One region of the Ottowia sp. SB7-C50 genome, then DNA from elsewhere that is predicted to be linked to it. Evidence: predicted binding sites of a transcription regulator. Region 1 holds the regulator's gene; each other region holds the start of a gene.

Region 1 (5,828 bases):
CACACCAGGGCGCCTGATCGTGCACCAGGCCCATCCACAAGCCCCAGCCGGCGGTCAGCAGCAGCGCCAGACCCGCCAGGCGCATGCCCCATGGCCTGTCTGTGCGGTTGCCCAGCTTCAGTAGCAGCCACGGACCGGCCCACAGCGATACGCCCGACCCCAGCGCGAACAGCGCCATGACGGCCGCGCCGCCGGGCACGCTGCCCGCCAGCGCCGCAACCATCACGGCCGAATACAGCAGCCCGCACGGCAACAAGGCCCAAGCCACGCCCAGGCCAAGCGGCGCCACCAGGCCCATGGACTGCGTTGCCGAGCGCACCCTGGCCCACACGCGGCGCGCGCCGGTTTCCAGCCACGCGGGCTGACGCGCCTGGATCAGCAGCAACAAGCCGAGCATGATGGCCGCGACATGGACCATGGTCCACAGCGGCCGCAGCGCGGCGGACTGCACCGTCAGCCAGCCCAGCCCCTGCATGGTGGCCGAGGCCACCGCGCCCAGCGCGGCGTAACCCGCCACGCGCCCCACCTGGAACATCCCGATGGCCTGCGTGCCGCGCGGCGCCGCCGCCTGCCCGATGCCGGCGCAGGCCGCGCCACACATGGCAATACAGTGGGGGCCGCCCGCCAGGCCCATGACAAGGGCGGTCACGGCAAGAGAAGCTTGCATGCAGTCAGTGGATACGCAAAACCAGAGGCGAGCCGACAAAGGCTCGCCGTCATTCTGTCATCGAAGCCTTGCCCCTGTGGCGCGGCGCGACATCAGATGATCTTGGAGAAGCGGGCGCGCGTGCGGTCGGCCTGCAGGTACTTGTCGAACATCATGGCCACGCCGCGCACGAAGAACCAGCCCAGGGCCGTGACCTGGATGCCGGTATCGCTCAGCTTGACCAGGCCCTGGTCCTCCATGGCGCGCAAGGCTTCCAGCTCAGCAGCGAAGTAATCGCGGAAGTCGATGAGGTGCGCCAGCTCGATCGACTCGAACAACACCTCGCCCTGGCACATCAACGCCATGATGACGGCGCGGCGAAGCAGGTCGTCGCGCGACACCGCCAAGCCACGCACCACCGGCAGATGCCCGTGGTCGAGCAGGTCCTGGTATTCCTCCAGCGACTTGGCGTTCTGGCTGTAGGTGGCCCCCACCTTGCCGATGGCGGACACGCCCAGGCCGATCAGGTCGCAATCCGGCTGCGTGCTGTAGCCCTGGAAGTTGCGGTGCAGCCGCCCCTGCCGCTTGGCGACCGCCAGCGCGTCGTTGGGCAGGGCGAAGTGGTCCATGCCGATGTAGTCGTAGCCGGCCGCTTCAAAGGCGGCCAGCGCGCGCGCCAGCATGGCGACCTTGTTGGCCGCACCCGGCAGGTCGATGGCGATGATGCGGCGCTGCGGCTTGAAGCGCTCCGGCAGGTGTGCATAGGCGTAGAGCGCGATGCGGTCCGGCCGCAGTTCGCTCACCTGCGCCAGCGTGCGCTCGAACGACTCCGGCGTCTGCTTGGGCAGCCCGTAGATCAGGTCGGCGTTGATCGATTCAAAGCCGATGCGGCGCGCCGCATCGACCAGCGCGAACACCTTGTCGGCCGGCTGGATGCGGTGCACGGCCTTCTGGACCAGCGGGTCAAAATCCTGCACACCCAGGCTAAGGCGGTTGAAACCCAGTCGCGCCAGCGTTTCAAGGCGTGCCTCGTCCACGGTGCGCGGGTCCACCTCGATGGAGTATTCACCGCCCGGCACCAGGCTGAAGTTGCGGCGCAGCATGGACATCAGCTCGCGCAGTTCATCGTCGCTGAAAAAGGTGGGCGTGCCGCCGCCCAGGTGCAACTGGCTGACGGGCAGGCCCGCACCCAGGTGTTGCACGTGCAGGTCCACCTCCTTGCTCAGATAGCGCAGATAAGGTGCGCTGCGCTCATGGTGCTTGGTGATGATCTTGTTGCACGCGCAGTAGTAGCACAGCGATTCACAAAACGGGATGTGCACGTACAGCGACAACGGCAACGCCAGCGCCGCGGGGCCGGCGCGGCGCTGGTCCAGCGCCTGCACATAGTCTGCCTCGCCAAAAGCCTCGACGAACCGGTCTGCCGTCGGATACGAGGTGTAGCGCGGGCCGGGAACGTCGAACTTGGTCAGCAGTCCGGTGGTGATGGCGGTCATCGCTTTTTTCCTTTGAACCTGACCCCGAACTTTCGCCGTGTCGAGCGGCTGGCGCCTTGACAATGATCAAGGTATCCGAGCGGATTCGTCGGGTTTTTGCGTTGAATCAAGGCTTTGGGGTGCAACGACCGCATGGCCTAAAATGGGCTTGCTTGACGATGCTCAAGATCCACCTTGCCCACGTGCCCGCATGACGCCGCAAACCATCAAAGTCGCCTGCTCCAACTGCAACCTGCGCGAGCTATGCATGCCGATGGGTCTGTCGGGCGACGACCTGGGCAAGCTGGACGACCTGGTCGCCACGCGGCGCAAGATCAAGCGGGGATCGCCGCTGTTCTCCAACGGCGATACTTTCAATGCGCTGTATGCCATTCGCACGGGCTTCTTCAAGACCTGCATCGCCACCGAGGACGGCCGCGATCAGGTGACAGGCTTCCAGATGGCCGGAGAAATCATCGGCCTCGACGGCATCGTGGGCGACCGACATACGTGCGATGCCGTGGCGCTGGAAGACGCCGAAGTCTGCGTCATGCCGTACGACCGCATCGAGGAGTTGTCGCGCCAGGTGCCGGCCCTGCAGACGCATGTACACAAGATCATGAGCCGCGAGATCGTGCGTGAGCACGGGGTGATGCTGCTGCTGGGCAGCATGCGCGCCGAAGAGCGCCTGGCCGCCTTCCTGCTGAACCTGGTTCAGCGGCTGCATGCGCGCGGGTTTTCCCAGAGCGAACTGGTGCTGCGGATGACCCGCGAAGAAATCGGCAGCTACCTGGGGCTGAAGCTCGAAACCGTGAGCCGCACGTTCTCGAAGTTTGCCGAGGAAGGCATCGTCGAAGTGAAGCAGCGCCACGTGCGCATTGTGGATACGGAAGCGCTGCGCGCCATCGTCAACGCGCCGGCGTGCGCCTGAGCGACTGCCATCACACCGCCCCTGCCGTCCTCGCAGGGCGACCAAGACCAAGAGTTACTGAAGCGTGTCCTTGAAGCCGGGCGGCAAAGGCAGCGGCAGCACGACAATGCCTTCGTCCAGCAATTCTTCCGTCTGCTCGATGGAGGCCTGGCCCCGAATCCCCCGCTCCGCCGCTTCGCCGTAGTGCATGCGGCGCGCCTCTTCGGCAAAGCGTTCGCCCACGTCCTCGGTAGACGCCACCACGCGACGCACCATTTGCAGCCAGGCGGCCTGCATCGCCGCAGCTGGCATGACCGCTGCCGTGGAACGTTCGGTCGGTACTGCGGACGGGGGAGCCGACGGTGTGGCCGGCGCGGTCGTCGAGCCCAGGTTAAGCCGGGGCGCGCTGGGCAGCTTCACGACCTGGCTGTCGCCGCACATCGGGCACGCCAGCAACTGCCGCGTGAGCTGGTCCTGAAAGTCGTCCTCGGACGAAAACCAGCCCTCGAAAGCATGGCCGTGCGTGCATTGAAGGTCGAGCACTTTCATGGCGTCAGTCGGGCACCGCTGCCTGCCAATCCAGCTTCCAGGCGCCGCTTTGCACGTTCTGCAGCCAGAGCGCCCCAATAAGCGTCTTGGCGTCGGTGACCTGGCCATCGCGACACCAGGCAATCAATTCGTGGACGGGCAAGGTGAACACATCGAGAAACTCGCCCTCGTCCAGACGGCGTTCGCCCGCTTGCAAGTCGCGGGCAAACCAGATCTCGATGAATTCGGTCGAGTAGGACACTACGGGATGCAGCACGCCGGCACGCGCCCATTCACGGGCGGTGTACCCGGTTTCTTCACGCAGCTCGCGCTGGGCGCAGCGGAGCGTGGTTTCGCCGGCATCGAGCTTGCCGGCGGGAAACTCCACCATCACCTGCTGCACAGGGTAGCGATACTGCCGCTCCAGCACCAATTCGGTCGAACCCGTGGCCGTCTGCAGCAACGGCACGATCATCACCGCGCCGGGGTGAACAACGTATTCGCGCTGTGCCGTTGTGCCATCGGGCAGTCTGACTTGATCGCAGAAGGCGTGGAGAAAGTGCCCTTTGAGGACTTCGCGCCCGTCGACGCGAACCTCGGCCAGATGGTCGCTCATCGGCCGCCCCGGCGCACCAGATAGCGATAGACGAAGCCCGGAAACGCCAGCGTCAGGAACATGGCGCCGGTGACGGCGTAGAACTCCCAGCCTTGCGACTGGTTCTGCCCCACCGCGCGCTCCATCGCCATGCCGATACCGATGACGACCGCATACCAGAACAGCAATTCAGCGAGCCGCCAGGCCAGGTTCTTGACCGGTGCCTTGAGCGGCACCACGGTCAACAGGCGTTGGTTGACGAACGGCAGGTTGGCGGCAACGAATGCCAGCAGAATGAGCAGCCAGATCGAAACCGATTGACTCATTCTCAGGTGGCCAGCATCTGCACGATGGCCTTGGCGCACAGCGCCATCAATCCGCCAGGCAGGATGCCCAGAATCAGCAGCAACGCGCCGTTGGCCGTGAGCACGGCACGCATGTCCATCGGCGCATCGAGGGCGGCGTCGGACACCGGATCGTCAAAGTACATGACCTTGATGACGCGCAGGTAGTAGAACGCGCCGATCAAGGACATCATGACGGCGAACACGGCCAGCCCGATGTAGGCGCCCTGCCCCGTGCTGACCAGTGCCTGCAGCACCGACAGCTTGGCCTGGAAACCCACCAAGGGCGGCAGCCCTGCCATCGAGAACAGGCAAATCGCCATGATGCCGGCGTACAGCGGGCTGCGGCTGTTGAGTCCGGCGAAGTCAGCGATCTCCTCGCTCTCATGCCCCTCGCGCGACAGCAGCAGGATGACGCCGAAACCCGCCAGCGTGGTCAGTACGTAGGTCACGACGTAGAACATGGCCGAGCTGTACGCATTGGCCGCAGCCAGCGCGTTGCCATTGACCACACCCGCCATCAGACCCAGCAGCACGAAGCCCATGTGGGAGATTGTCGAATACGCCAGCATGCGCTTGATGTTGGTTTGCGCAATGGCCGCCAGGTTACCGATGAGCAGCGACGCGATGGCCAGCAGGCCCAGCATCTGCTGCCAGTCGAAGGCGAGCGGCAACAGGCCTTCGACCAGCAGGCGGATCGCCATGGCAAACGCCGCCAGTTTGGGCGCCGCGCCGATCATCAGCGTGACCGCCGTGGGTGCGCCTTGATACACGTCGGGAATCCACATGTGGAAAGGCACGGCACCGAACTTGAACGCCACGCCAGCTACGACGAACACCAGTCCGAACACCAGCACGGTGTGCCGGATCTGCCCGGAAGATACGGCCTTGAACAGTCCGCCAATGTCCAGCGTGCCGGTGGCGCCGTAGAGCATGGACAGGCCGTACAGCAGGAAGCCCGACGCCATGGCTCCCAGCACGAAGTACTTCATGGCGGCCTCGACCGACACGGCATGGTCACGGCGCAGTGCGACCATCGCGTAGCTGGCCAGCGTCAGGCATTCGAGGCCGAGATACAGCAGGAGCAGGTTGTTGGCCGCGATCATCACGAACGCGCCCAGCAAGGACAGCAGGCCCAGCACATACCATTCGCCGCCGCGCAGCATGCCGCGCTCGGTCACATATCTACGTCCATAGATGAACGTGACCAGCATCGCCAAGGCCGAGAAGCATTTAAGCCAGTTGGCCATGGGGTCGCTCACCACCAGGCCGTCGAACCCGTAGATGGTCTGCCCACCCGCCGCATACATGCCCGTCAGGCCGGCCACGC
Region 2 (5,828 bases), 620 kb from region 1:
GGCGCGACACGCTCATCACGTGCTCCACGCCGCTCATTTGCGACAGCACATGCTCGGCCGGCGTGGCGACCATGGCTTCCACGTCTTTCGCGCTGGCGCCGGGCCAGGGCACGATGACGTTGGCCATCGTCACGTCAATCTGCGGCTCTTCCTCGCGCGGCGTCACCAGCACGGCGAACACGCCCAGCAAAAAGGCCACCAGCGCCAGCAAGGGCGTGATCTGCGCCGTCTGGAAGTACGCCGCGATGCGGCCTGATATGCCCAGGCGCGGCCGGTTGGGCGACAGGGGCTCGTTCATTCGGGCGCGCTCCCTCGGCGAGGCGTCTCAAAACGTGCGTCATGCCCGCGCACACAGAAATCCACGGCAGCGCGGCCAGCGTCGCTGGCGGTGAACGCCTGCATGCCCGCCTGCGCGGGAATGACGATGGAACAAGGCAATGTCACGTCGGCTGCTTTCACTTCATGGGTGCCCTGCGGCTTGGCGCAGCACGGCCTGAGGCTGCGTCACCACACGCTCGCCAGCCGAGAGGCCGGCCAGCGCCTCGACGCGATCGCCTTGCGTCGGACCCAGCCGCACCTGGCGCAATTGCGGCGCGCCCTGCGCGCCCAGCACGTAGACGCCGGTCATCTCGGATCGGCGCACCACGGCCGCCGCCGGTATCCACAGGCGTGGCACGGCCGGCACCGCGTTCGACGCGCCGGGCAGCCACAGGCGCGCAAACTGGCCCGGCACGGCGTCCGCAGCGGGCGGCAGGTCGGCCCGCACCTGACGCGTGAGCGATGCCGCATCCACCGTGGGCAGCACCTGCACACGCGGCGGCTCGATGGGCTGGGCGTTGTCACCCAGTTGCACGCGCGCTCCGCGGGCGCCCTCGCCTAGCGCCTCGGCCGGCACGGCGGCGCTGACGCGCAGCGCGCGGGGGGTCGTACACGGTCATCAGGGCGCGACCGGGCATGGCCATGTCGCCCCGCTCCACCGACAGCACCGACACCACGCCGTCGAACGGGGCGGTCACGGTGTGAAAGCCGGTCTGCGTGCGCGCCGCGCCGGCCTGCGCCGCCTGCGCGTTGACCTGGGCTTGGGCGCTGCGATATTGCGCCTCGGCCTGCTCCAGGGCCGCCTTGGCGATGTAATTCTTCTGGAACAGGACGCGCTTGCGGTTCAGGTCCTGCGCCGCCACGTCCAGCGCGGCGCGCGCCGCCGCCACCTGGGCCGCACTGGCGGCCGCGCCCTGCTCCGCCGCCCGCGCGTCGATGCGCGCCAGCACCTGCCCGGCCCTGACCGTGTCGCCCACCTTGACCTGAAGCGCCACCACCGCACCCGGCACCTGCGCGGCCACCACGGCCTGCCGCACCGCTTCGACAGTGCCTTCATACGACGCCGACGCCGCCGACGCGCTGGACTGCACGCTGGCCGTGGGCCAATCGGCACGGGCCACGGCGGGCCACAGCAGGGCAGCCAGCGACAGAGCCGCCAGCGTCAGGGCGGTGCCACGCGCGGCGGGCGCGCGACGACATTGGAGATGGGGTTCCCAAAGACAGGTCATTGCGTTATTATTTGTGCAATCACGCAAATGCGCAATATGGCAAATAACCAACAAGTCATTCCAGCCGTTAGACTGTCGGCACACCCGGCCCTGCCCCAGGGTGAGTTGATGAAAGCGATGCATCACCTGCCCCCCGAAACCCTGGAACACGTGGCGGACTATTTCCGCGCGCTGTCCGAGCCCACGCGCCTGCGCATCCTCAACGCGCTGGGCACGGGCGAGTTGAGCGTGGGCGACATCGCTCTGCGTGTGGATTCGAGCGTGGCGAACGTGTCGCGCCACCTGGCGCAGATGGCGCAGCATGGCTTGGTGGCGCGCGAAAGCCGCGGTAGCAGCGCCTATTACCGCATTGCCGACCCGGCGGTGCACCAACTGTGCGACCTGGTGTGCGGCAGTCTGCTGCGCCGCTTTGACGACATGGCCAGCGCGCGGGCAGCGCTGGCCGAATCCGGCAAGCCGACGCAGAACGCCTGACCGCGGCGAGCGCTGGAGCTGGCGCGGCAGCGCACTACTCGGTGGCGCCCAGCGAATCTGGATGCTACGCTACTGATAGCTTCATGTGCTTACCTGAAGCGCGCAAGAAGGCGAATAGCCTCTGAATCGCCGCGCCGACGACGGCTGGCACCGCCGTTCAGTCCACCTCGCCGCGCACCACCAGCGTGTTGATGCGGGTGTGCGACAGCACGCTTTGCGCCACGCTGCCCAGCACCAGTTTTTCCAGCCCGCGCCGGCCGTGCGATCCCATCACGATCAGGTCGGCGCCCACGGCGTCGGCGGCTTCCAGCACGCCGCGCCACACGGCGTGCGATTCGACCACCTTGGTGTCGACCGCCACGCCCGCGGCTGACAGGCGGGCGTTGGCCGCTTCGATGGCGGTGCCAGCCTCGGCGCGCGCCGCGTTCAGGTACTGGTCCTGCCCGTAGGCGAAATCGGCGCCCACGCCGGTGAAGGGGTACGGGTCGATCACGAAAATGGCCGTGACCTTGCTGCCAAAGGCGCGGGCCAGACCGGCGGCCTTGTCGATGGCGGCCAGCGAGGTGGCCGAGCCGTCCACGGGAACGAGAATCTGCTTGAACATGCGGCGCTCCTGGGTCAACAACAGAGATTCATGGCGATGCGGCTACCTTGCCGCGCGGCTGGGCCGGCGTCAAGCGATGGGGTCAAGAAAACCGCCCGCGCGCAAGGTCACCACCAGCGTGTCGCGGTGGCCGTGGCCGCCGTCCTCGGCCGGCTGGATCGGCGTGGATTCGTGGATGACACGTTCGTCGTCCATGAGCAGCACCGACCACGGCTGCTCGAGCGTGAAGCGCTGGCCTTGCGGGCCGTCCAGCTCGAACACGCGGGTTTCGCCGCCCTTGATGGCGTGGCGCGCCACCAGAAACACCGCCACCACATCGACCCCGTCGCGGTGCGCGCCCTCGGGCGTGGGCCGCCCAATGCCGACTTCGGTGTCGATGCGGAACTGGTGCGCCTCGCCGTACCAGGGCTCGCCCGCCACGTGCGCGGGGTGGATGATGTCTGCCACCTGCGCCAGCCAGCGCAGCAGCGCGCGCCAGTCCGGCTGGGCCAGTGTGGCCGGTGCGACGGGCGCGAACCAGCGCTGCATGCCGCCGTGCAGCGCGTTGTAGTCCACCGGCTGCCAGTGCGGGCGGTACGGCACGTCTCGCACGTCGCCGGCCTGCGCGAGGAAGGACGCGTGGCGGCGCTGCCGGTAACGGCCGCCGTCGCGCAGGTATTCGTCGGGCGGCAGCTGGTCCCAGTCCGGCAGCAGCGCGGCCAAGCCCGCCTCGGTCGTGCCCGACAAGGCCTGCATGGCGGATGCGTCCAGCACGGCGAAGCCGCGCACGGCCAAGTCTTGCAGATAGCGGTCGGGGGTCGACAACGGCGGCGAGAACACGGTGGAGCGCTTTCCAGACAGGGAAAGGCGCCAAGCATAGTCCTGCGGCGCGCATGACCTGAGTCAAGGCCCTCGCGGGTGCAGCCCATTAGGCTCCATGCATCGCTGGAGAACCGCCTATGCCCACCCTGAACTGGTGCGACGACCTCGCCCTCGGCATTGCCGAAATGGACACGACCCACCAGGAATTCGTCGCCCTGCTCGCCGCCGTCGAAGCGGCCGACGACGCCGCGCTGCTGCCTGCGTGGCAGGCGCTGGTCGACCACACGCAGGTGCACTTCGACAACGAAGACCGCTACATGCTGGCCACGCGCTTTGCCGCCACCAACTGCCACACCACGCACCACCAGATGGTGCTGGACGTGCTGCGCCAGGGCCTGGCGATGGGCCAGGCGGGCGACTTGGCGCCCATACGCCAGATGACGCGTGAGCTGGCCACGTGGTTTCCGCAGCACGCCGACAGCATGGACGCGGCGCTGGCCATGCACCTGCAGCGCGTGGGCTTCGACCCCGCCACGGGCACCATCGCCAACGCCGGCGCGCTGCCTGCCGAGGCACTGCATGGCTGCGGCGGCGCCACCTGCACGCCGCACGATGCGCCGGAGCGCGAGGCGGCCGCCGCCTGACGGTTCGTGGTGCGGCCACGCGCCCGCTTCTGCCGATGTCCACCGCCTCGCTCGCCCATCGCCCCTACGAAGACGCGCAGGGGCTGCTGACCGGCACCCTGTTCGTGGCGCTGGGCACGCTGATGTTCGCCCAGGCCGGGCTGCTGACGGGCGGCACGGCGGGCATCGCGCTGCTCATCGGCCATGTCACGGGCTGGCCGTTCGGGCCGGTGTTCTTCGTCGTCAACCTGCCCTTCTACCTGTTTGCCTGGCAACGCATGGGCAAGGCCTTTACGCTGCGCACGGCCATGGCGGTGAGCCTGGTGTCGCTGATGGCGTGGGCGCTGCCGCTGGGCCTGAGCTTCGGCCGCCTGTCACCGGGACTGGCGGCGGTGCTGGGCGGGCTGCTGGTGGGCGCCGGGCTGCTGATGCTGTTCAGGCACCGCGCCAGCCTGGGCGGCATCAACGTGGTGGCGCTGTTCCTGCAGGACCGGCTGGGCTGGCGGGCCGGGCGGGTGCAGATGTTGGTCGACGTGGCGATCCTGATGCTGGCCTTCGGCGTGACCGACCCGTGGCACGTGGCGCTGTCGGTGCTGGGCGCGGTGATGCTGAACCTGGCTCTGGTCATCAACCACCGGCCGGGGCGCTACATGGCGGTGTAGCGCCGCAGCCGCTGGCACGACAATGGCAACGGTGCGACACGCCCGCACCCCAACATGGAAATCCTTGCCCCGCTCGTCCTCCTGACCGCCCTGGCCATTGCGCTGGCGATGCGGCCGTGGCGGCTGCTGGCCCACGGCGGGCTGCTGTCGCCGCTGCTGGCGGCGCTGGTCATCACGCCCTGGCTGTGGGCGCTGCCCTGGCTGCACCGCATGCCGATCCAGCTGCAGCTGTCGGGCGCGTGCCTCATTGGCCTGGCGCTGGGCTGGCCGCTGGCGGTGCCGGTGCTGTGCGGGGTGGCGGTCATCGCCGGGCTGATCGCGCCGCTCACCCTGCAGCAGCAGATGGACATGGCGCTGTGGCTGGGCATCGTGCCGGTCACCCTGTCGTTCGGGCTGGGCATGGCGCTGCGGCGATGGGTGTGGAAGAACCTGTTCGTCTACATCCTGGGCCGGGCGTTTCTGGGGACGGCGGTGTGCATGTTTGCCAGCGGCGCGCTGGCGCAGTGGACGGGCCAGTCGCTGACCACCGCCGTCGAGCCCGAGCTTGCCATGGTGGCGCGCTGGCTCATCGCCTGGGGCGACGCCTTCATGACCGGCATGCTCACGGCCATCTTTGTGGCTTTTCGCCCCCACTGGCTGGCCACGTGGTCAGACCGGCTGTACGTGCCGCCGCCCGCGGGTTGAGCGGCGCCGTACGGTTTGATCCAGCGCAAGCCGCGCCCAGTTCCGCGCATCGTTCGGCCCTGCGTTTGAGCGCGGTCAAGACGCGGCTCGCCCCCGCCGCCGAACATCGGGGTGAATCGACTCGAGGAGCATCCGCATGAAACTCTGGCAAGACCTGTTCAGCACCGACTACGGCCTGATGAGCATCATCGGCCTGTTGTTCATCGTCTTCATGGGCGTCTGGTACACGCGCTTTTTCCTGCGCAAGATGAACGAGACGCCGCGCGGCAAGTGATTCCGCTTCCAGTTCAGCCCTATCCGGGCTCCGTCATTCCCGCGAAGGCGGGAATCCGCGCTTGCACAGGTAGCGGCTTCGGGCAGCGGACATGGATTCCCGCCTTCGCGGGAATGACGAGGAAACAGGGCGGCTTCAGGTGGATGTCTTTCGCATCCA
Region 3 (5,828 bases), 1.4 Mb from region 1:
CGCGCCGCGCACTTCTTGAAATCCGTCTCTTTCGAGATCGGGCACGTCGCATCCAGCGTCAGCTTGTTGATCAGCCGGCTCTCGTCGAAGAAGGGCACGAAGATCAGCCCGCGCGGCACCTTGTTGCGGCCGCGGGTTTCCACCGCCGCCAGGATTTCTCCGCGCCGCGACTGGATCTTGACCTGCATGCCGCGCTGCAGCTTGCGCGCCGCCGCGTCGTCGGGGTGCATGAAGCACACCGCCTCGGGCACGGCGCGGTGCAGTTCGGCCACGCGGCGCGTCATGCTGCCGGTGTGCCAGTGCTCCAGCACGCGGCCGGTGCACAGCCACAGGTCGAACTCCTTGTCAGGCGATTCGGCGGCGGGCTGGTAAGGCAGGGCAAAGATCACCGCCTTGCCGTCCTTGTGGCCGTAGAACTTGATGTCTTCGCCCTTCTTCACATACGGGTCGTAGCCTTCGCGGAAGCGCCACAGCGTTTCCTTGCCGTCGACCACCGGCCAGCGCAGGCCGCGTGCTTCGTGGTAAGTGTCGAAGCTCGCCAGGTCGTGCCCGTGGCCGCGGCCGAATTCGGCGTATTCCTCGAACAGGCCCTTCTGCAGGTAGTAGCCCAGTTCCTTCGACTCGTCGTTCAGGTAGTTCGGCACGTACTTGCCGTTCACCTTGCCCACGTCGGCCATGGGGAACTTGTTGACCTTGCCGTTCTTGTAGAGCACGTCGAACAGCGTCTTGCCCTTGTACTCGGGCTTTTTGGCCAGCAGTTCGGCGGGCCAGACTTCTTCCATCTTGAAGCGCTTGGAGAACTCGATGTACTGCCACAGGTCGCTCTTGGCCTGGCCGGGCGCGCTGACTTGCTGGCGCCAGAACTGCGTGCGGCGCTCGGCGTTGCCGTAGGCGCCTTCCTTCTCGACCCACATCGCCGTGGGCAGCACCAGGTCGGCGGCCATGGCGCTCACGGTGGGGTACGGGTCGCTCACCACCACGAAGGTCTTGGGGTTGCGCCAGCCGGGGTAGATCTCGTCGTTGATGTTGGGGCCGGCCTGCATGTTGTTGGTGGTGCTGGTCCAGTAGCACAGCAGCTTGCCGTCTTTCAGCGCGCGGCTTTGCGCCACGGCGTGCAGGCCGATCTTGTCGGGCAGGGTTCCGTCGGGCAGTTGCCAGATTTCCTCGGTGTGCTTGCGGTGCTCGGGGTTGGTCACCACCATGTCGGCCGGCAGGCGGTGGGCAAAGGTGCCCACCTCGCGCGCTGTGCCGCAGGCGCTGGGCTGGCCCGTCAGGCTGAAGGGGCCATTGCCGGGCTGGCTGATCTTGCCCATCAACAGATGGATGTTGTAGATCATGTTGTTGGCCCAGGTGCCGCGCGTGTGCTGGTTGAAGCCCATGGTCCAGAAGCTGACGACCTTGACCTTCGGGTCGGCATACAGCTTGGCCAGGTCTTCCAGTTGCTTGGCCGGCACGCCGGAGAGCTTGCTCACCTTGTCCAGCGTGTAGTCGCTGACGAACTTGGCGTATTCGTCAAACGTGATCGGCTTGGCGTCGTTGGGGTTGGTCTTGGGCTTGCCGTCGGCGCCGGGGTAGCCGTTGGCCTTGGCGTCTTTTTCCAGCGCGTGGTTGGGGCGCAGGCCGTAGCCGATGTCGGTTTCGCCGGCCTTGAAGTTGACGTGCTTCTTGACGAAATCAGCGTTGTATTTCTTGTTGCTGATGATGTAGTGGGCGATGTAGTTCATGATCGCCAGGTCGGTCTGCGGCGTGAAGATCATGGGCATGTCTGCCAGGTCGAAGCTGCGGTGCTCGAAAGTCGAGAGCACCGCCACCTTGCACGTCGGCTGCGACAGGCGGCGATCCGTGATGCGGCTCCACAGGATGGGGTGCATCTCGGCCATGTTGCTGCCCCACAGCACGAAGGCGTCGGCCTGCTCAATGTCGTCGTAGCAGCCCATCGGCTCGTCGATGCCGAAGGTGCGCATGAAGCCCGTCACGGCCGATGCCATGCAGTGGCGCGCATTGGGGTCGATGTTGTTGCTGCGAAAGCCCGCCTTCCACAACTTGCTGGCGGCGTAGCCTTCCCAGATCGTCCACTGGCCGGAGCCAAACATGCCCACGCCCGCGGGGCCGGCGGTTTTCAGCGCCTCTTTCCACTTCAGCGCCATGATGTCGAAGGCTTCATTCCAACTGATGGGCGTGAACTCGCCGTTCTTGTCGTACTGGCCGTTTTTCTTGCGCAACAGCGGCGTGGTCAGCCGGTCCTTGCCGTACATGATCTTGGACAGGAAGTAGCCCTTGATGCAGTTCAGGCCGCGGTTGACCGGCGCCTCCGGGTCGCCTTGCGTGGCGACCACTTTGCCTTCTTGCACGCCCACCATCACGGAGCAGCCGGTGCCGCAGAAGCGGCAGGGCGCCTTGTCCCAGCGCACGCCGGCCGCTGGCGCGGCAGGCGCGGCCTTTTGCGCCTCGGCCACGATGGGGATGCCGGCGGCAGCGGCGGCGGCCGTCATGGCCTGCGATTTGAGGAAGACGCGGCGGTCGGATTTCATGTCAGGCTTCTCCTGCGCCGGCGGGGGCGCTTGTGGATTCACGGGAAGTGGAAACGGCAGGCTCGGCCTGGCGGCGGGCAAAGTCGCCCACGCTGGATCGCCAGGCGCGGAAGTCGAATTCAGCGGGTTGCTCGGTGGCGTCGGGATCGCTCTGCTCGAACACCAGCGACAGGTTGTGCACCTCGGGCCACTGGGCGATGTCGGCCATGATGGCGGCGGCGGGGGTGTCGGCCGTGCTTTCGATGACGGCGATCAGGCGGCCGTCGCCGGGGTCGGGACCCAAGTCGACGCCCGGCGTGGCCGCCAAGCGCCCGGTGATCGCCAGACGGTCCTGCGGCCTGACTCGCACCACGACACCTAAAACACTCATGCCTAAAACCTTTCGACCTATGAGGATACCCACGGCCGCGCTTTGCGCTCTTGACTCAAGTTAATTTTGAGCCGTGAGTGGTGCTATGGCGACGCTATTCCATACTGTTTTGCTTGGTTAATCGCTGCACTATTCATAGCGCCCTACGGCGTGAACAAAGCGCGGCGGCCTGATACGGCGGTGAAGTGATGCTGCCACCGGTATCAAGGGTGTGGTGCGCCAGCCGCGCGGGGCCGGGGCGCCCGGCGGGCTTGCGGAGCGACGGGGTTGCGCCAGGGCCGCGCGCTCGACCCGGCACAATCGCCGCATGGCTTCGACCCCTTCCGCCGGCGCCGGCACCGAACTTCACCGCTGGATGACCCCGCGCAGGCTGATGGGCGTGTCGGTGGTGGTGGCCGTGCTGACCATCGGGCTGAAGACCATGGCCTGGTGGGTCACCGGCTCGGTCGGCCTGCTGTCGGATGCGATGGAGTCCTTCGTCAACCTGGCGGCGGCCATGTTCGGGTTGTGGATGGTGACCGTGGCGGAGCGCCCGGCGGACGAGGACCACCCGTTCGGCCACCACAAGGCCGAGTATTTCTCGTCCGGCTTCGAGGGCATCCTGATCATCGGCGCGGCGGGCGCCATCATCTGGGCCGCGCTGCCGCGCTTCTGGCAGCCGCAGCCGCTGGAGCAGGTGGGCTGGGGCCTGGCGCTGTCGGTGGCCAGCTCGGTGCTCAACGGCGTGCTGGCCTGGGTGATGATGCGCGCGTCGCGCATGCACCATTCCATTGCGCTGGAGGCCGACGCCAAGCACCTGCTGACGGACGTGTGGACGTCGGCCGGCGTGGTCATTGGCCTGCTGCTGGTGGGCGCCACCGGCTGGCTGTGGCTGGACCCGCTGGTGGCTATCGGCGTGGCGCTGAACATCGTGTGCGAGGGCGGGCGGCTGATCTGGCGCTCGGCCCGCGGCCTGATGGACGGCGCGGTCGAGCCCGAGGTGCAGTCCGAGATCGACGCCGTGCTGGCGCGGTTTGCGCGCAGCGAAGGCGGGCGCGACATCGTGCTGTTCGACCACGTGATGACGCGCAAGGCCGGCGCGCGCCGCTTCGTCAACCTGCACATGCACATGCCGGCGCGCTGGACGCTGCGCCAGGCCGACGACCTGCGGCATCAGGTCGAGGCCGCGCTGGCGCAGGGCGTGCCGGGGCTGCACGCCAGCATCCAGATGCTGCCCGACGACGTGGAGCCGATCACCGCCGACCTGGACGAGCCGCCGCCCCCGCCGGCGACGGAGGTGCCGGCATGACCGTCACCACAAGCTGCGGGAGCGCGCCATGCAGGCCCTGATCCAGCGCGTCGCCGAAGCGACCGTGCGCGTCGAAGGCCGCGTCATCGGCGTCATCGGCCCCGGCCTGCTGGTGCTGCTGTGCGCCGAGCGTGGCGACGGCGAGGCGCAGGCCGACCAGCTGCTGGCCAAGCTGCTGAAGCTGCGCATCTTCAGCGACGCGGCCGGCAAGATGAACCTGAGCCTGCAGGACACGGGCGGCGGCCTGCTGGTGGTCAGCCAGTTCACGCTGGCCGCCGACACGTCCGGCGGCAACCGCCCCAGCTTCACCCGCGCCGCGCCGCCCGACGAAGGGCGCCGGCTGTACGAGCATTTCGTGGCCCAGGCGCGCGCCGCGCATCCGGTGGTGGCTACCGGCGAATTCGGCGCCGACATGCAGGTGCACCTGGTCAACGACGGGCCGGTGACGATTCCGTTGCGCATCGTGCCTCCGGGCTGACCTGAGAGGCCGGAAACCGGACGCGAAGGACGCAAAGGCATCGCGAAGGACGCGAAAAAACCGCCAAAATCTTCCTGGTTTTTTCTGCGTCCTCTGCGAAATCTCTGCGTCCGCTGCGTCCGGCTGTTGAGGCTTGGTGCCCTCGTAGACGCGTCACGAATAAGGATCGGGCTCGCCCAGCGCGGCGAGGATGCGGCGCTCCTCCGCTTCCATGGCCTCGGCGTCGGCGTCGCTGGTCTCGTGGTCCCAGCCCTGCGCGTGCAGCGCGCCGTGCACCAGCAGGTGCGCGTAGTGGGCAGCCAGCGGCTTGCCCAGCTCGGCGGACTCGCGCTCGACCACCGGGGCGCACAGCACCAGGTCGGCCGCCACCACCGGGGCGGCGCTGTAGTCGAAGGTGAGCACGTTGGTGGCGTAGTCCTTGCCGCGGAATTCGCGGTTCAGGCGCTGGCCCTCGTCGGCGCCGACGATGCGCACCGTGATCTCCGCCGCCTGCACGTCGGCCTGCAGCGCGTGGCGCAGCCAGCGCGTCACGCGGTGGCGCGGCAGCGCGGCGCGGTGGGCGGCGGCGCCGTCGAAGCGGGCGAATTGCAGCGACAGGGTGAGCGGAGGCAAGGGCATGGGCGGTTCGGCAGGGGTGCGCACGATTATCGGCGGCCACTCGCGCTACAGTGCGTGCCATGCGCCCCGGTCCACTCATCGCCACGCTGGCCTTCGTGCTGCTGGGTGCGGCGGCGCTGGTGCTGTCGTTCATGGCCATGCCCACGCGGCTGAAGGTGGGCGTGGGGCCGGACGACCGCGACCACGCGCGCATGATGGCCGCCTTTGCGCGCAAGCTGCAGGACGACCGCGCGCCGGTGCGGCTGACGCTGGTGCGCAAGCAGACTTTTGCCGAACTGGCGCGCGCGCTTGACGCCGGCGAGGTCGACCTGGCCGTGGTGCGCAGCACCGCCATGCCGCGCCAGGGCCTGACGGTGGCGGTGCTGCACGAGTTGCCCATCGTGTTCGTCGTCGTCGGCCCGACCCGGCTGAACACGCTGGCCGACCTGCGCCAGCGCCGCGTCGGCGTGCTGCGCGGCACGCCGGAAAACCTGGAACTGCTCGACAACGTGCTGCGCCTGGCCGGCATCAACCCGGCGCAGGTGACCAAGGTGCCGCTGGAGC
Region 4 (5,828 bases), 1.1 Mb from region 1:
CTGATGGTGTCCTGGCCGCGCACCACGCGCTCCAGCGTGTAGCGCATGGCGCGCACCTGGCTCATGATCTGGATGTCCAGGCCCGTGGTGTCGTGCTCGTGCAGGTACATCTTGACCTTGGTGATGAGCTGGTTCTCGTGCGGGCGGTACGGGTCGAGCCAGAACACCACCGGCATGCCCGAGTTGCGCGCGCGCGTGACGGCGAGCTTCACCCAGTCGCGGATAGCGGCGTCCTTCACCTGGCACATGCGCCAGATGTCGCCGGCTTCGACGTTCTGGCTCATCAGCACCTCGCCCGTGGCCAGGTCGGTGATGTTGGCCACGCCGTCCTCAGGGATCTCGAAGGTCTTGTCGTGGCTGCCGTATTCCTCGGCCTGCTGCGCCATCAGGCCGACGTTGGGCACGGTGCCCATGGTCTTGGGGTCGAAGTTGCCGTGCCACTTGCAGAAGTTGATCATCTCCTGGTAGATGCGGGCGAAGGTCGACTCCGGCATCACCGCCTTGACGTCCTTCAGGCGGCCGTCGGCGCCCCACATCTTGCCGCCGTTGCGGATCATGGCGGGCATCGACGCGTCGACGATCACGTCGTTGGGCGAATGGAAGTTGGTGATGCCCTTGGCCGAGTCGACCATGGCCAGCTCAGGCCGGCCCTCGTGGCAGGCGTGCAGGTCGCGCTTGATCTCGTCCTGCTGGCTTTGCGGCAGCGTGGCGATCTTGTTGTACAGGTCGACCATGCCGTTGTTGACGTTGACGCCCAGTTCGTCGAACACCTTCTGGTGCTTGGCGAACGCGTCCTTGTAGAAAATGCGCACGCAGTGGCCGAACACGATGGGGTGCGACACCTTCATCATGGTCGCCTTGACGTGCAGCGAGAACATCACGCCGGTCTTGTAGGCGTCCTCGATCTCCTTCTCGTAGAAGGCCATCAGCGCCTTCTTGCTCATGAACATCGAGTCGATCACCTCGCGGTCCTGCAGGCTGACCTTGGGCTTGAGCACGATGGTCTTGCCCGACTTGGTGATGAGTTCCATCTTCACGTCGCGCGCGCGGTCCAGCGTCATGGACTTTTCGCCGTGGTAGAAGTCGCCCGAATGCATGTGCGAGACGTGGCTGCGCGAGGCCTGGCTCCATTCGGCCATGCTGTGCGGGTTCTTGCGGGCGTATTCCTTGACGGCGCGCGGGGCGCGGCGGTCGGAGTTGCCTTCGCGCAGCACCGGGTTGACGGCCGAGCCGATGCACTTGTTGTAGCGCGCGCGGATGTCCTTTTCCTTGTCGTCCTTGGGATTTTCAGGAAAGTCGGGCACCTTGTAGCCCTTGTCCTGCAGCTCCTTGATGGCGGCCTTCAGCTGCGCCACCGACGCGCTGATGTTGGGCAGCTTGATGATGTTGGCTTCGGGCTTGAGCGTCAGCTTGCCCAGCTCGGTCAGGTTGTCGGGCACGCGCTGCGCTTCGGTCAGCACTTCCGGAAACTGGCCCAGGATGCGGCCCGCCACCGAAATGTCGCTGGTGGTGACGTCGATGCCAGCCGGCGCCGTGAAGGCCTGGATGATGGGCAGGAACGACGCGGTGGCCAGCAGGGGCGCTTCGTCGGTCAGCGTGTAGACGATGGTGGATGGCTTGTCGCTCATGGTGGTCTCTCCAGTGGTCTTCTTTATGGGCATGCCGCAGCACAGCGCGCCGCGCCAGCTTGGCATGGTGGCATGTCTTCCTGACACCGCGCTCACGGCAGCAAGCGCAGGGGCAAGGCGTATTCTGACAAATCGCGGCGGCCGCGCCCGGACGGCCGCCGCGGGCTGCCCGCTGGGTTTTCAAGCCTTTTCGGCCACTTGCCCATGCCAGACAATCGTCTGCAGCTATCAAATCTGAAGCGTTTGCAAGCGCTTCACCAGTAGCCCAGCACCTTCCACCACGCGCCGCCCACCACCAGCCAGATCAGGATCAGCACCACGCTCATCACGAAGCCCGTCTTCCACCATTCGCCCAGCGTGGCGTAGCCCGAGCCAAAGATGACCGGCGAGGTGCCGGTGGCGTAGTGCGTCAGCGTCATCATGATGTTGGAGGCGGCGGCCATCATCAGCGCGAACGGCAGCGCCGGTGCGCCCAGCGCCAGGCCGGCGCCGTAGAAGGCGGCGAACATGGCCGTGATGTGCGCCGTGGTGCTGGCAAAGGCGTAGTGCGCGTACAGGTAGGCCAGCATCAGCAGCGCGCTGGCGCCCATCCAGCCCAGGCCCAGCTGGCCGATGCCGCCTTCGATGCTCTTGGCAAACCAGGCGATCAGGCCCAGCTTGTTCAAAAAGGTGGCCATCATCACCAGCGCGCCAAACCAGACGATGGTGTCCCAGGCGCTTTTTTCCTTGATCACGTCGTCCCAGTTCAGCACACCGGTGATCAGGCACAGCGACAGGCCGATGAAGGCGGTGGTGGTCGGGTCAATCGCCGCGCCGGGGCCGAACACGAAGGCCGGAATACCCGCCCACAGCCCCAGCAGCACGCCAAACACGCCCAGCATGATGAGCTCGCCGCGCGTCACCGGCCCCATCTCGCGCAGCCGATCGCGCGCGAACTGCGCGGCGTTGGGCGTGCTCTTGATCTCGGGCGGGTTCAGCCAGTAGACGATCAGCGGCATCAGCGCCAGCGCCACCAGGCCCGGCAGCAGCATGGCCAGCGCCCAGGTGCCCCAGGTCAGGCTGATCTTGGCGCCCGTCACGTCAGCAATGAGCTTCACAACCAGCGGGTTCGGCGCCGTGGCGGTGATGAACATGGCCGAAGTGATGGGGTTGGCGTGGTAGTTGGACAGCGCCAGAAAGCGGCCGATGCGCCCTTGCGTGCCATGTTCCGGGTCAGAGTCGTAGCTGCCCGCAATCGCCCGCATGATGGGGTGGATGATGCCGCCGCCGCGCGCCGTGTTGCTGGGCGTGACGGGCGCCAGAATCAGCTCCGACAGCGCCAGCGAATAGGCGATGCCGATCGTCTTCTTGCCCCACACGGCAATGAACAGGTAGCCGATGCGCGCGCCCAGCCCGGTCTTGATGATGCCGCGCGAGATCATGATCGACACGCCAATCAGCCAGATCAGCGGGTTGGCGAAGCTGGACAGCGCATCGGCGATGGCGTTGGCCGGCTTGTCGCTGGTCACGCCCGTCAACGCCACCAGCGCGATGGCCACCATCGACAGCGCGCCAATCGGCATGGCCTTGCCGATGATGGCGGCGATCGTCGCCACGAACAGCGCCAGCAGGTGCCAGGCGTTGGCGGTGACGCCCGCAGGCACCGGGATGGCGAACCAGATGAGCAGCCCGATCGCGATGGCGATGGCGGCGGGAAGCGGCTTGAAGCCCATGTGGTGTTCCTTTACTTGTCGTGGGTGCGACGCGCATCGGGCACGTGCCGCGTGACGGCGGCATGACAGCATCGCCTTTGGAAATCGTCCCACCCTGGCGGCGGGCGTTTCTTGATCGGCGTCAAGCTGTCGTCGGCCATTGACGACGCCCGCCTACATCGCACTGCCCGGGCGCGCGCCAGAATCGCCCGATGGACGCGCTGCTGCTCTCCCGCATCCAGTTCGGGTTCGTCATCTCCTTCCACATCCTGTTTCCGGCCTTCACCATCGGGCTGGCCAGCTGGCTGATGTTTCTGGAATGGCGCTGGCTGCGCACGCGCGAGGGCGTGTGGTGGGACCTCTACAAGTTCTGGAGCAAGGTGTTCGCCATCTCCTTCGGCATGGGCGTGGTGTCGGGCATCGTGATGAGCTTTCAGTTCGGCACCAACTGGGCGGTGTTATCTGAGCGCGCCGGCAACGTGCTGGGGCCGCTGCTCAGCTACGAAGTGCTGACGGCCTTCTTCCTCGAAGCAGGCTTTCTGGGCGTGATGCTGTTTGGCGCGCAGAAGGTGCGGCCGGCGGTGCATTTCTTCTGCACCTGCATGGTGGCCATCGGCACGCTGATTTCCACCTTCTGGATCATTGCCGCCATCAGCTGGATGCACACGCCACAGGGCCATGTGCTGAACAACGGCGTCTTCGCGCCCGGCGACTGGTGGCAGATCATCTTCAACCCGTCCTTCCCCTACCGTCTGGCGCACATGGTGCTGGCGGCCTTCATCACCACCTGCTTCGTCATCGGCGGCACGGCGGCCTGGCATTTGCGGCGCGGCGTGCAACCCGAGATGGCACTGAAGATGCTGAAACTCTCGGTCGCCTTCGGCGCCATCGCCGTGCCCGCGCAGGTGCTGGTGGGCGACCAGCACGGGCTAAACACGCTGCAGCACCAGCCGATCAAGGTGGCGGCGATGGAGGGCCACTGGCACGCCGGCGAGCCCGGCGCCGGCGTGCCCTTGCTGCTGTTCGGCGTGCCGCGCCAGGCGCAGGAGCGCAACGACTACCAGATGGCCATCCCGCGCCTGGGCAGCCTGATCCTGACGCACAGCCTGGACGGCGAGATTCCGGCACTGACCAGCGTCCGACCCGAAGACCGGCCGCCCGTGCTGCCGGTGTTCTTCGCCTTTCGCGTCATGGTGGGCATCGGGCTGCTGATGCTGGCGGTGGTGCTGGCCTCGGTGTGGGCCTGGTGGCGCGGCCGGCTGGCCGAATCGGTGTGGACGCTGCGGGGCTGGCAGCTGCTGTCGGGATCGGGCTTCGTCGCCCTGCTGGCCGGCTGGTATGTGACCGAAATCGGCCGCCAGCCGTGGGTGATCTACGGGCTGCTGCGCACCGCAGACGCGGTCAGCCCCCACCTGCAGCCCGGCATGGTGATGGCGTCGCTGGCGGGCTACGCGTCGGTGTATTCGGTCATCTTCGGCGCCGGCATCTGGTACCTGTGGCGCCTGCTGAAGAAGGGGGCGCAAGTGGGCGAAACCCCGCCTGAATTGGGCACGCCGGGCGCCGGCGCCAAGACGCCCGCGCGCCCGCTGTCCGCGGCCGACGAGGCCGATATCGCCCAAGGAGCCCGGCCATGAACCCCGCCGACCTGGTGCTGACCGCCGCCGACGGCACCGCCTTCTGGCTGCCCGTGGCCTGGCTGGGCGTGATCGGCTTTGGCGTGCTGATGTACGTGCTGCTCGACGGCTTTGTGCTGGGCCTGGGCATCCTGGCGCCCTTGTCGAAGGACAGCGACCAGCTCGACCACATGATGAACACCGCCGCACCCATCTGGGACGGCAACGAGACCTGGCTGGTGCTGGGCGGCGCGGGGCTGATGGCGGCCTTTCCCAAGGCGTATGCGCTGGTGCTGTCGTCGCTGTATCTGCCGGTGCTGGCCATGCTGCTGGGGCTGATCTTTCGCGGCGTGGCGTTTGAATTCCGCTTCAAGGGGCGCGGCATCGCGCGGCGCGCCTGGGGCGCGGCGTTCAGCCTCGGCTCCCTCGTGGCGGCGTTCAGCCAAGGGGTGATCCTGGCGGCGCTGGTGCAGGGCCTGCCGATGGAGGGCGGGCACTACAGCGGCGGCGTCTGGGGATGGTTCAGCCCCTTCTCCGTGATGACCGGCCTGGCGCTGGTCTGCGGCTACGCGCTGCTGGGCGCGGGCTGGCTGATCCTGAAGACGGACGGTGCGCTGCACCAGCAGGCGCGCGGCTGGGCGCGGCCGCTGGTGGTGGCGGTGCTGGGCTTCATGGGGCTGGTGAGCGGGGCGCTGCCGTATCTGGATTCGCGCGTGATGGGGCGCTGGTTCGAGGGCGGCAACTTCTGGTGGCTGGCGCCGGTGCCCGTGATGACGCTGGCCGTCGCCTGGCTGCTGTGGCGCGACGCCGCGCTGGGCCCGCGCCACGCGCGCCCGCACGATGCGCGGCCGTTCTTGTGGACGCTGGCGCTGTTCGCGCTCGGTTTTGCCGGCCTG

The links. The regulator FNR, encoded in region 1, switches genes on or off when oxygen is low (the NO sensors DNR and NnrR bind a similar motif). The targets are predictions, from matches to a motif close to TTGATNNNNATCAA.
Region 2: R0D99_RS10960 (hemerythrin domain-containing protein) is a predicted target of FNR. The motif match lies at 3,498-3,511, and genes of this name have one in related genera.
Region 3: R0D99_RS14890 (chaperone NapD) is a predicted target of FNR. The motif match lies at 2,952-2,965, and genes of this name have one in related genera.
Region 4: R0D99_RS13405 (DASS family sodium-coupled anion symporter) is a predicted target of FNR. The motif match lies at 3,452-3,465, and genes of this name have one in related genera.

Annotation. Positions count from the first base shown of each region.
Region 1 covers NZ_CP136995.1:1,680,645-1,686,472, reverse strand. The annotation lists gene R0D99_RS08055 (sulfite exporter TauE/SafE family protein) at 1-667, opposite strand, end outside; gene hemN (oxygen-independent coproporphyrinogen III oxidase) at 760-2,142, opposite strand; gene fnr (fumarate/nitrate reduction transcriptional regulator Fnr) at 2,333-3,052, shown strand; gene R0D99_RS08040 (DUF1178 family protein) at 3,107-3,580, opposite strand; gene R0D99_RS08035 (NUDIX hydrolase) at 3,585-4,175, opposite strand; gene R0D99_RS08030 (DUF2818 family protein) at 4,172-4,480, opposite strand; gene nuoN (NADH-quinone oxidoreductase subunit NuoN) at 4,483-5,828, opposite strand, start outside.
Region 2 covers NZ_CP136995.1:2,303,360-2,309,187, forward strand. The annotation lists partial or broken gene R0D99_RS10930 (efflux RND transporter permease subunit) at 1-298, opposite strand, end outside; gene R0D99_RS10935 (hypothetical protein) at 461-853, opposite strand; gene R0D99_RS10940 (efflux RND transporter periplasmic adaptor subunit) at 840-1,547, opposite strand; gene R0D99_RS10945 (metalloregulator ArsR/SmtB family transcription factor) at 1,665-2,021, shown strand; gene R0D99_RS10950 (universal stress protein) at 2,179-2,625, opposite strand; gene R0D99_RS10955 (2OG-Fe dioxygenase family protein) at 2,695-3,444, opposite strand; gene R0D99_RS10960 (hemerythrin domain-containing protein) at 3,564-4,070, shown strand; gene R0D99_RS10965 (YitT family protein) at 4,106-4,711, shown strand; gene R0D99_RS10970 (hypothetical protein) at 4,766-5,395, shown strand; gene R0D99_RS10975 (DUF3149 domain-containing protein) at 5,532-5,669, shown strand.
Region 3 covers NZ_CP136995.1:3,115,817-3,121,644, reverse strand. The annotation lists gene napA (nitrate reductase catalytic subunit NapA) at 1-2,531, opposite strand, end outside; gene R0D99_RS14890 (chaperone NapD) at 2,533-2,901, opposite strand; gene R0D99_RS14885 (cation diffusion facilitator family transporter) at 3,209-4,189, shown strand; gene dtd (D-aminoacyl-tRNA deacylase) at 4,218-4,667, shown strand; gene ybeY (rRNA maturation RNase YbeY) at 4,821-5,285, opposite strand; gene R0D99_RS14870 (TAXI family TRAP transporter solute-binding subunit) at 5,345-5,828, shown strand, end outside.
Region 4 covers NZ_CP136995.1:2,803,290-2,809,117, forward strand. The annotation lists gene R0D99_RS13400 (NADP-dependent isocitrate dehydrogenase) at 1-1,628, opposite strand, end outside; gene R0D99_RS13405 (DASS family sodium-coupled anion symporter) at 1,883-3,340, opposite strand; gene R0D99_RS13410 (cytochrome ubiquinol oxidase subunit I) at 3,532-4,953, shown strand; gene cydB (cytochrome d ubiquinol oxidase subunit II) at 4,950-5,828, shown strand, end outside.